2 regions of the Streptomyces longhuiensis genome follow, and region 2 is predicted to be linked to the other one. Evidence: riboswitches for the same ligand, from Rfam matches in the RefSeq annotation. Region 2 holds a riboswitch; the other holds the start of a gene.

Region 1 (4,407 bases), 1.5 Mb from region 2:
CGACTGGTACATGGGCTTCTCCGAAGGCCTGATCCGCTTCATGCCGGGCTGGGAGATCAACCTCTGGGGCCACACGCTCGTCCTGGGTGTGTTCATCCCGCTGATCATCTTCCCGCTGGTCCTGGTGGCCATCGCGGTCTACCCGTTCATCGAGTCCTGGGTCACCGGCGACAAGCGCGAGCACCACATCCTGGACCGCCCGCGCAACGTCCCGACCCGGACCGCGTTCGGTGCAGCCTGGATCAGCTGGTACTTCGTCCTGCTCGTCGGTGGTGGTAACGACCTCTGGGCCACGCACTTCCACCTGTCGATCAACGCGATCACCTGGTTCGTGCGCATCGGGTTCTTCGTCGTGCCCGTGCTGGTCTTCGTCGCCACCAAGCGGATCTGCCTCGGCCTCCAGCGCCGCGACAAGGACAAGGTGCTGCACGGACGCGAGTCCGGCCTCATCAAGCGCCTGCCGCACGGTGAGTTCATCGAGGTCCACGAGCCGCTCGGGCCCGACGCCCTGCACACCCTCACCGCGCACGAGCAGTACGCGCCGCTCGAGATCGGCCCGACGGTCGACGAGAACGGTGTGGAGCGCAAGGTGTCCGGTACCGAGAAGCTGCGGGCCAAGCTCTCCGAGGGCCTGTACGGCGAGGAGAGCCAGATCCCCAAGCCGACTGTCGAGGAGTACAAGGAGATCACCAGCGGCCACGGCCACCACTGATCACCTGAACTGACCCCCCACTCTCGGCTTCGCTCGAGCGGGGGACCCATGGTCGCCACGGTGAGAGCCCCGTCCAGGCACTGGACGGGGCTCTTTGCCGCTCTCCGGGCTGGATAGGGTGGCCTTGTTCCCCTACACACGAAAAACCAGGAGCGGCAGATGAATGCTGTGACCCCCGCAGGAGGCAATACCGCGGCGGGCCGTTCCTGGCCCCAGCTGCTGAACGGCCTCCTCGAAGGGCGCGACCAGAGCGCCGACGACACCGCCTGGGCCATGGACCGCATCATGCGGGGCGAGGCCACGGACGTGCAGATCGCCGGGTTCGCTGTGGCCATGCGCGCCAAGGGCGAGACCGTCGAGGAGATCTCCGGCCTCGTACGGTCCATGTACGAGCACGCGAACGTGATCGAGGTCCCGGGCGACACGGTCGACATCGTCGGCACGGGTGGCGACGGCGCCAAGACGGTCAACATCTCCACGATGTCGGCCATCGTCATCGCGGGTACGGGTGCCAAGGTCGTCAAGCACGGCAACCGCGCCGCCTCGTCGGCGTCCGGCGCCTCGGACGTCCTGGAGAAGCTCGGCGTGAATCTGGAGCTGACGCCGAAGCGCGTGGCCGAGGTCGCGGAGGAGGCGGGGATCACGTTCTGCTTCGCCGTGAAGTTCCACCCGGCGCTGCGGCACGTGGCGGCGGCGCGCGGCCAGCTGGGCATCCGCACGACGTTCAACTTCCTCGGTCCGCTGACCAACCCGGCCAAGGTGCGGGCACAGGCCGTCGGGGTCGCCGACGCGCGGATGGCGCCCATCGTGGCCGGTGTCTTCGCCGAGCGCGGTCACTCGTCGCTCGTCTTCCGCGGCGACGACGGGCTGGACGAGCTGACGACGACGGCGACCTCGCGGATCTGGGTGGTCCGGGACGGCGCCGTGCGCGAGGAGGCCTTCGACCCGCGGGACGTCGGCCTCGAGCTGGTGCCGGTGTCCGCGCTGCGGGGCGCCGACGCGTCGTACAACGCGGAGGTCGCCCGCCGCCTCCTGGACGGCGAGAGGGGCCCGGTACGGGACGCGGTCCTCCTCAACTCGGCGGCGGCGCTCGTCGCTCTCACGCCCGGCGAGGGCCCTCTGACCGACCAGATCCGGGCCGGCATGGCCCGCGCCGCCGAGTCGATCGACTCGGGCGCCGCGAAGAGGTCGCTGGAGCGCTGGGTGGCGGCCAGCAACGCGTGAGCGCGTAAGGAAGACAGGGTGGGGAGGTGCCGGTCGGTGCCTCCCCACCACTCTCCGTCCGGGATGCGGACACGCTGTTGCGATGAAGCGATCAGCTGGCATACTTCTCGGCAGGTCATGAGTGACAGCGATTAGGCCCCGGCTCGCTGTCCGGCAACCCTCCGTCCGTGGCGGGGTGCCCCGGGTGAAGACCAGGCAGTGCACAGCAAGGTGCTCTGCAAGCGCGGACCCCTGCACACCCTGGGGTCCTGGTCCTCAAGGGAGCAGTCTCGTGAGCAAGCGAATGCGATAGGGCATCTCCGCCCCACCTCCGCACACCCCCTTTTTCTTTACGGCTGCGCCGTCGAGCCATCGGCTCCGGCGCGGTCAATTCGCTTACCTCTCACGGGAGTTCGCCATGTCTGTCTCCACCGCTGCCGCCGACCAGTCGCTTTGTACCCCTCTGCCGGTTCTCGGCCGGGATGTCACCGTTCCGCTCGTCACCGGTGGCGAGGTCACCTACGCGGCCCTCGACTACGCGGCCAGCGCCCCGGCGCTCCAGCGGGTCTGGGACGACGTGGCCGCCTACGCGCCGTACTACGGCAGCGTCCACCGCGGTGCCGGGTACCTCTCGCAGCTGTCGACCGACCTCTTCGAGAACTCCCGCGTGACCGTCGCCGAGTTCCTCGGCTGCCGCGCGGACGACCAGGTGATCTTCACCCGGTCGACCACCGACTCGCTCAACCTGCTCGCCGCCGTGCTCCCCGCCGACTGCGAGGTCTTCGTCTTCGAGACCGAACACCACGCCTCGCTCCTGCCGTGGCGCGACGCCCGCGTGACGTACCTGAACGCGCCGCGCACGCCCGACGAGGCCGTCCAGACCCTGGAGAGCGCCCTCGCCGAGCGCGACCCCTACGGGCCCGCCCTGGTGTGCGTCACGGGCGCCTCGAACGTCACCGGCGAGCTGTGGCCCGTCCGTGAGCTCGCCGCCGCTGCCCACGCCCATGGCGCCCGTATCGTCCTCGACGCCGCGCAGCTCGCCCCGCACCACCCCGTGGACATCCAGGACCTCGACGTCGACTGGGTCGCCTTCTCCGGGCACAAGCTGTACGCCCCCTTCGGCTCCGGCGTCCTCGCCGGCCGCGCCGACTGGCTCCAGGCCTCCGAGCCGTACCTCGCCGGTGGCGGCGCCTCCCGCAAGGTCGCGCGGCGTGCGGACGGCGGTGTGGACGTCGAGTGGCACGACAGCGCGGCCCGCCACGAGGCCGGTTCGCCGAACGTCATCGGCGTCTACTCCATCGCCTCCGCCTGCAAGGCCCTCACCGAGGCGGGCTTCGACTCGCTCGTCGCCCGTGAGCAGCACCTGATCGGCAAGGTCCGTGACGGTCTCGCCGCCGTGCCCGAGGTGAAGGTCCTCTCGCTGTTCGGCGACGACGCCCCGCGCGTCGGCGTCATCTCCTTCGTCGTCGACGGCTGGAACAGCTCGCACTTCGCGGCCGCGCTCTCCGCCGAGTACGGCATCGGCGTGCGCGACGGCCTCTTCTGCGCCCACCCGCTCGTGCGCACCCTGCTGGGCAGCGACCCGCAGTCGCAGGGGGAGTGCGGGGCGCCCGAGGCCGCGCCCGGCGAGAAGTCCCTCAACGCGATCCGCGTCAGCTTCGGCGCCGGCACCCCGGACGAGCACGTCGAGCGCTTCGTCCGCGCCGTGACCGAGCTGGTCCGCGACGGCGCGCGCTGGAACTACCGCACGGAGGACGGGCGTTGCGTCCCCGCCGTGTGATCCGCGCACCGCGCCGGACATGACGAAGGCCGCCCCTCGGGGCGGCCTTCGGTCGTCAAGCGGACAGGATCAGGAGTCGAGCCCGATCGCGAACGCCGCCTCCAGGTCGTGCTGCGAGTAGGTGCGGAACGCGACGTGCGTGTCCGTCGCCTCCACGCCGGGGATCTTGCTGATCTTCCCGGGGATGACGTCCGCCAGGTCGTCGTGGCGCGCGACGCGCACCATGGCGATCAGGTCGTACGTTCCGGTCACGGAGAAGACCTCGCTGACGCTGTCGAGGGCGGCGATCGACTCGGCGATCTCGGGGATCCGGTCCACGCTGGTCTTGATGAGCACGATCGCGGTGATCACGGCTGGCTGTCTCCCTCGGTGGCCGTGGCTGGGGCTGCTTTCACTCTAGCCCTCCCGTCTCCCGCCCCCGCCCGCGCGCAGAAGCGCTCCGCGCACCCCGCTCTCTCCCTCCGTAGCGCACCCACGCGTAGAGGAACCCGACGGAGAACCCGACCAGGTGCGCCAGGTAGGCCACCCCGGGCCCCTGGCTGCCCTGCCGCGCCGCGGCCCATTGGAGCGCCACCCAGAACGGCAGCACCACCCACGCGGGAAACCGCAGCGGCAGGAAGAACAGGAACGGGAACACGCTCGTCACGCGCGCCCTGGGGAAGAGGTACAGGAACGCCCCGAGCACCGCGGAGATCGCCCCTGAGGCACCCAC
Region 2 (4,407 bases):
CCTCGCACGGCGGCACGGCGGGCCGCTCCGGCACGTTCGTGATGCGCAGGGCGGGCGGCGCCGGGGGCGGCGGCTTCTCGATCTCGGGGGCGGTCCCGCAGCTCGGGTCGGCGCTGCCCGCCGCGCAGTTGGAGCGCGGTGACTGCACCTCGACGCCGCCGGGCAGCTTCCCGTCGCCGCGCACCGGGTCGTGGATCCTCACCGAGTACGTGACGGTGACGGTCTTCCCCGCGGGGATGTCACCGGTGTAGCCGATCCTCGGCGCGCTGTACGCGACGTGGCCGAGGTCCGTGCGCACGTCGCCGTTGTACGCCGCGTCGTCGAGGCTGCCGGTCAGGTCGTCGCTGAACCTGGCGTTCGGGTAGTCGAGCGAGCCGACGTTCTTCGCCGTGACCGTGTACGTCAGGATGTCGCCGGGGCGGGCCGTCTGCGGGCTCGCCGTCCTGGTGACCTCCAGGTCCGGGACCGGGACGGACAGCGCGAGCGCCGAGGGGACACGGGTGTCGCCCTGGGTGGTGAACGTCAGCTCGGTGGAGGTGGCGCCGGGCGGGATGGTCCCGGCGGGCAGCTCGAACGCCTTCGCGTCGACGCTCAGGTCGTCGGCCGCCTCCGGGGCGACGGCGCCGTCGCTCTCGCTGAGGTAGGAGTTGCCGGTGTGGGCTTCGGTGACGTTCTTGCCGTCGACCAGGAACCGGTCGCCCAGCGTGTTCCAGCCGCCCTCGTACGTGGAGACGCCCGCCCGCACCCTGCCGCCGCCCGCGCGGTGGAAGCCGTCCACGCCGATCGTGGTCGCCGGCGAGACGGGGCGCTGGAGGACGTGTCCGCCGTAGACGTACACGTTGCGGCGCTCCGGCGCGTACTCGGCGTTCGGGGCGCCGTACTTGTAGACGACGGTCATCGACCAGCCGGCCACGCAGCCCTTGCCGTCGGGCGCCCAGACGCCGCCGACCGCGACGGGGACGGGCGCGCCGGTGCCGGTGACGCCGGCGAACATGCTCGTGACGTCGGCCTCGCCCGTGTAGTAGTGCGGGCCGTTGATCGTCGCCGGGTCCTGGACCAGGTCCTCGACGGAAACCCTCGCAGCCGCGCCGCCGTTCACGCCCAGCACGGGTACGGCGGCGAGCGGGGAGCCCGGTGAGGGCCGCACATCGGCGCCGGAGATGTCGCACCGCGCGAGCCGCGCGCCGCTCGGGCCCCTGTACGTACCGTCGTTGCCGCCGAAGAACAGGCGGGCGTACGCCACCTTCGCGCCCGGCGGGATCGTCACCCGGCCGGTGCTGGAGCCGTAACCGGCCGTCGTACGGGCCGTGTTGACGCGCTGCATCACGAACGTCTCGTCGCCGCCCCGGCCGCCGCCGGCGGCGGCCGCGCAGCGCGTCGCGAGGTCGGCCGGCGCGGCCGGGCAGCCCATGACCGTGTTGCCGATGGTCACGAAGTCGCCGTACAGCGATTCGTCGTAGCGCTTGGTGAACGGCGCGACCACGTCCGCCGCGGCGGGGGCCGCGGCGCCGAGCGCCGTCAGTGCGGTGACCGTGGCGACGAGCGCCCCGGCGGTGCGGGTCGCGGCTGCGCGCAGCCGTCGCTCACCCGAAACTTGTCTGAGCCACATAAAGGGCAATGTAGGCAAAACATACGATTGCCCCTGGCTACGCCACGCGGCGCTCCGCGTACTCGGTGATTTGGGTCATCGGGGGGCGTTCCTCGGTGTCCACGTCGTGCGTGCGCGGCTCGAATCCCTGTTCCCCGCGCTCGAACTGGGTGAGCACCGGACGCACGAGATGCCCGCGTGCGAGCCGCAGCTGCGCGGTGCGGTAGATCGCCGCGGCCATCCGGCCGAGCGCCTGCCCGTCCTGGTGCCGGTGCTTGCGCACCCCCACGTCGACCTGCCCGAGCGCGTCCAGGCCCACCGTGTGCAGCGCGTCGACGAGAAGACCGAGCTCGACCCCGTAACCGACGGGGAACGGCAGGCGCTCCAGGAGCGATCTGCGGGCCGCGTACTCGCCGCCGAGCGGCTGCACGAACCCGGCGAGCAGCGGCCAGTGCAGATTGAGGACCGGGCGCGCCACCAGCTCCGTGACCCGGCCCCCCTGGCCCGCGGCGGACCCGAGCGGGCGGTCGTACATCGCCTTCACGAAGTCCACGCCGGGATCCGTGAGCAGCGGGCCCACGATCCCCGAGACGAAGTCCGCGGAGAACTCCTTCAGATCCGCGTCGACGAAACAGACGATGTCGCCGCCCGTCACGAGCAGCGAGCGCCACAGCACCTCGCCCTTGCCGGGCACGGCCGGGATCCTCGGCAGGATCGTGTCCCGGTGCACGACGCGCGCCCCGGCGGCCCGCGCGACCTCGGCCGTACGGTCCGTCGAGCCCGAGTCGATCACCACCAGCTCGTCGACCAGCGGCACCCGCTCCGTCATCAGGGCGCGACGGATCTCGGCGACGATCTCGCCGACCGTCTCCTCCTCGTTCAGCGCGGGCAGCACCACGCTCACCGAGGTGCCCGAGGCGCGCTTGGCGGCGATCAGCTGAGGGAGCGGACGGTCCGACACCGACCAGGAACGCCTGCTCAGCCAGCGCTCTACTTCTTCCAGCACGGTGCGCGGCTCCTCACTGTCTGAACTGTCTGATCACGAACTGTGATCCATCTCGCGGTTCGGACGACTATCTCAAGCGTCCAGGCCTTCGGTTACAGTCTTGAACAACGCCGGTGACCATCGCATGTCGGGGTCGCCGCCGCGCTTGAGTGATCAAGTGCCAGCTCAACAACCGAATAGCGCTCATCCAGAGGGACAGAGGGATACGGCCCGTTGAAGTCCCGGCAACCCTCCCGCCGACCTTGTCGAGGTCCAGGTGGGGAAGGTGCCAATTCCGTCTCGTGGCGAGATGCGCCGCGAGGAAGATGAGGAGAAAGGGCCTCGCCATCATGGCTGCGCAGACTGTCGCCACCACCACTTCCGTTGATCTCGGACCCGCATCGGCGCTTTCCTGCCGCGAGTGCGGCACCAGCTTCCCGCTCGGACCGATCTTCGCCTGTGCCGAGTGTTTCGGGCCGCTCGAAGTCTCCTACGACCTGCCGGTCGGCGACCCCGAGTCGCTGCGCAAGGAGATCGAGGCCGGACCCGCCAACATCTGGCGCTACGCCCCTCTCCTGCCCGTCCCGGCCGACGTCGCCGAGAAGCCGAACCTGAACCCCGGCTGGACCAAGCTCGTCAAGGCCGACAACCTCGCCCGTGAACTCGGCGTCGAGCAGGGCAAGCTGTTCGTCAAGGACGACTCCGGCAACCCCACGCACTCCTTCAAGGACCGCGTCGTCGCCCAGGCCATCGAGGCCGCCCGCGCCTTCGGCTTCACCACCCTGTCCTGCTCCTCCACCGGCAACCTCGCCGGCGCCGTCGGCGCCGCCGCGGCCCGCGCCGGCTTCCGCTCCTGCGTGTTCATCCCGCACGACCTGGAGCAGGGCAAGGTCGTCATGGCCGCGGTCTACGGCGGCGAACTCGTCGGCATCGAGGGCAACTACGACGACGTCAACCGCTTCTGCTCCGAGCTCATCGGCGACCCGCTCGGCGAGGGCTGGGGCTTCGTCAACGTCAACCTGCGTCCGTACTACGGCGAGGGCTCCAAGACGCTCGCGTACGAGATCTGCGAGCAGCTCGGCTGGCGCCTCCCGGACCAGCTGGTCATCCCGATCGCGTCCGGCTCCCAGTTCACGAAGATCGACAAGGGCCTCCAGGAGCTGATCAAGCTCGGCCTCGTCGAGGACAAGCCGTACAAGCTCTTCGGCGCCCAGGCCGAGGGCTGCTCGCCGGTGTCCGTCGCCTACAAGGGCGGCCACGACGTCGTGCGGCCGCAGAAGCCGAACACGATCGCCAAGTCCCTGGCCATCGGCAACCCGGCCGACGGGCCGTACGTCCTCGACATCGCCCGCCGCACCGGCGGCGCCGTGGAGGACGTCAACGACGAGCAGGTCGTCGAGGCGATCAAGCTCCTGGCGCAGACCGAGGGCATCTTCGCGGAGACCGCGGGCGGTGTGACGGTCGGCGTGACGAAGAAGCTGATCGAGGCCGGCCTGATCGACCCGACGCTCACCACCGTCGTCCTCAACACCGGTGACGGCCTCAAGACCCTCGACGCGGTCGCCGAGACGTCCCAGGCGACCGCCACCATCCGCCCGAGCCTGGACGCGTTCCGCGACGCGGGCCTCGCCCACTGAAGACCCGCGCACTCCCGCGACACCCGCACGGAAAGGCTGCAGCCCCCATGAGCGTCAACGTCCGCATCCCCACCATCCTGCGCACCTACACCGGCGGCAAGGCCGAGGTCGCCGCCGAGGGCGCGACCCTCTCCGAGGTCATCGCCGACCTGGAGAAGAACCACACGGGCATCGCGGCCCGCGTCCTGGACGACCAG

Evidence for each region. Region 2 has a riboswitch for S-adenosylmethionine ahead of thrC (threonine synthase). Riboswitches for the same ligand answer to the same signal wherever they lie in the genome.
Region 1: linked by a shared signal. The riboswitch ahead of LGI35_RS14635 (aminotransferase class V-fold PLP-dependent enzyme) and the one ahead of thrC (threonine synthase) in region 2 are both predicted to bind S-adenosylmethionine.

The regions. Positions count from the first base shown of each region.
Region 1 is NZ_CP085173.1:3,126,707-3,131,113, reverse strand. It holds gene qcrB (cytochrome bc1 complex cytochrome b subunit) at 1-712, shown strand, start outside; gene trpD (anthranilate phosphoribosyltransferase) at 872-1,936, shown strand; SAM riboswitch class IV at 2,050-2,166, shown strand; gene LGI35_RS14635 (aminotransferase class V-fold PLP-dependent enzyme) at 2,334-3,695, shown strand; gene LGI35_RS14630 (Lrp/AsnC family transcriptional regulator) at 3,765-4,046, opposite strand; gene LGI35_RS14625 (rhomboid family intramembrane serine protease) at 4,087-4,407, opposite strand, start outside.
Region 2 is NZ_CP085173.1:4,635,396-4,639,802, reverse strand. It holds gene LGI35_RS21460 (DUF7927 domain-containing protein) at 1-1,609, opposite strand, end outside; gene LGI35_RS21455 (glucosyl-3-phosphoglycerate synthase) at 1,647-2,594, opposite strand; SAM riboswitch class I at 2,775-2,906, shown strand; gene thrC (threonine synthase) at 2,924-4,210, shown strand; gene LGI35_RS21445 (MoaD/ThiS family protein) at 4,258-4,407, shown strand, end outside.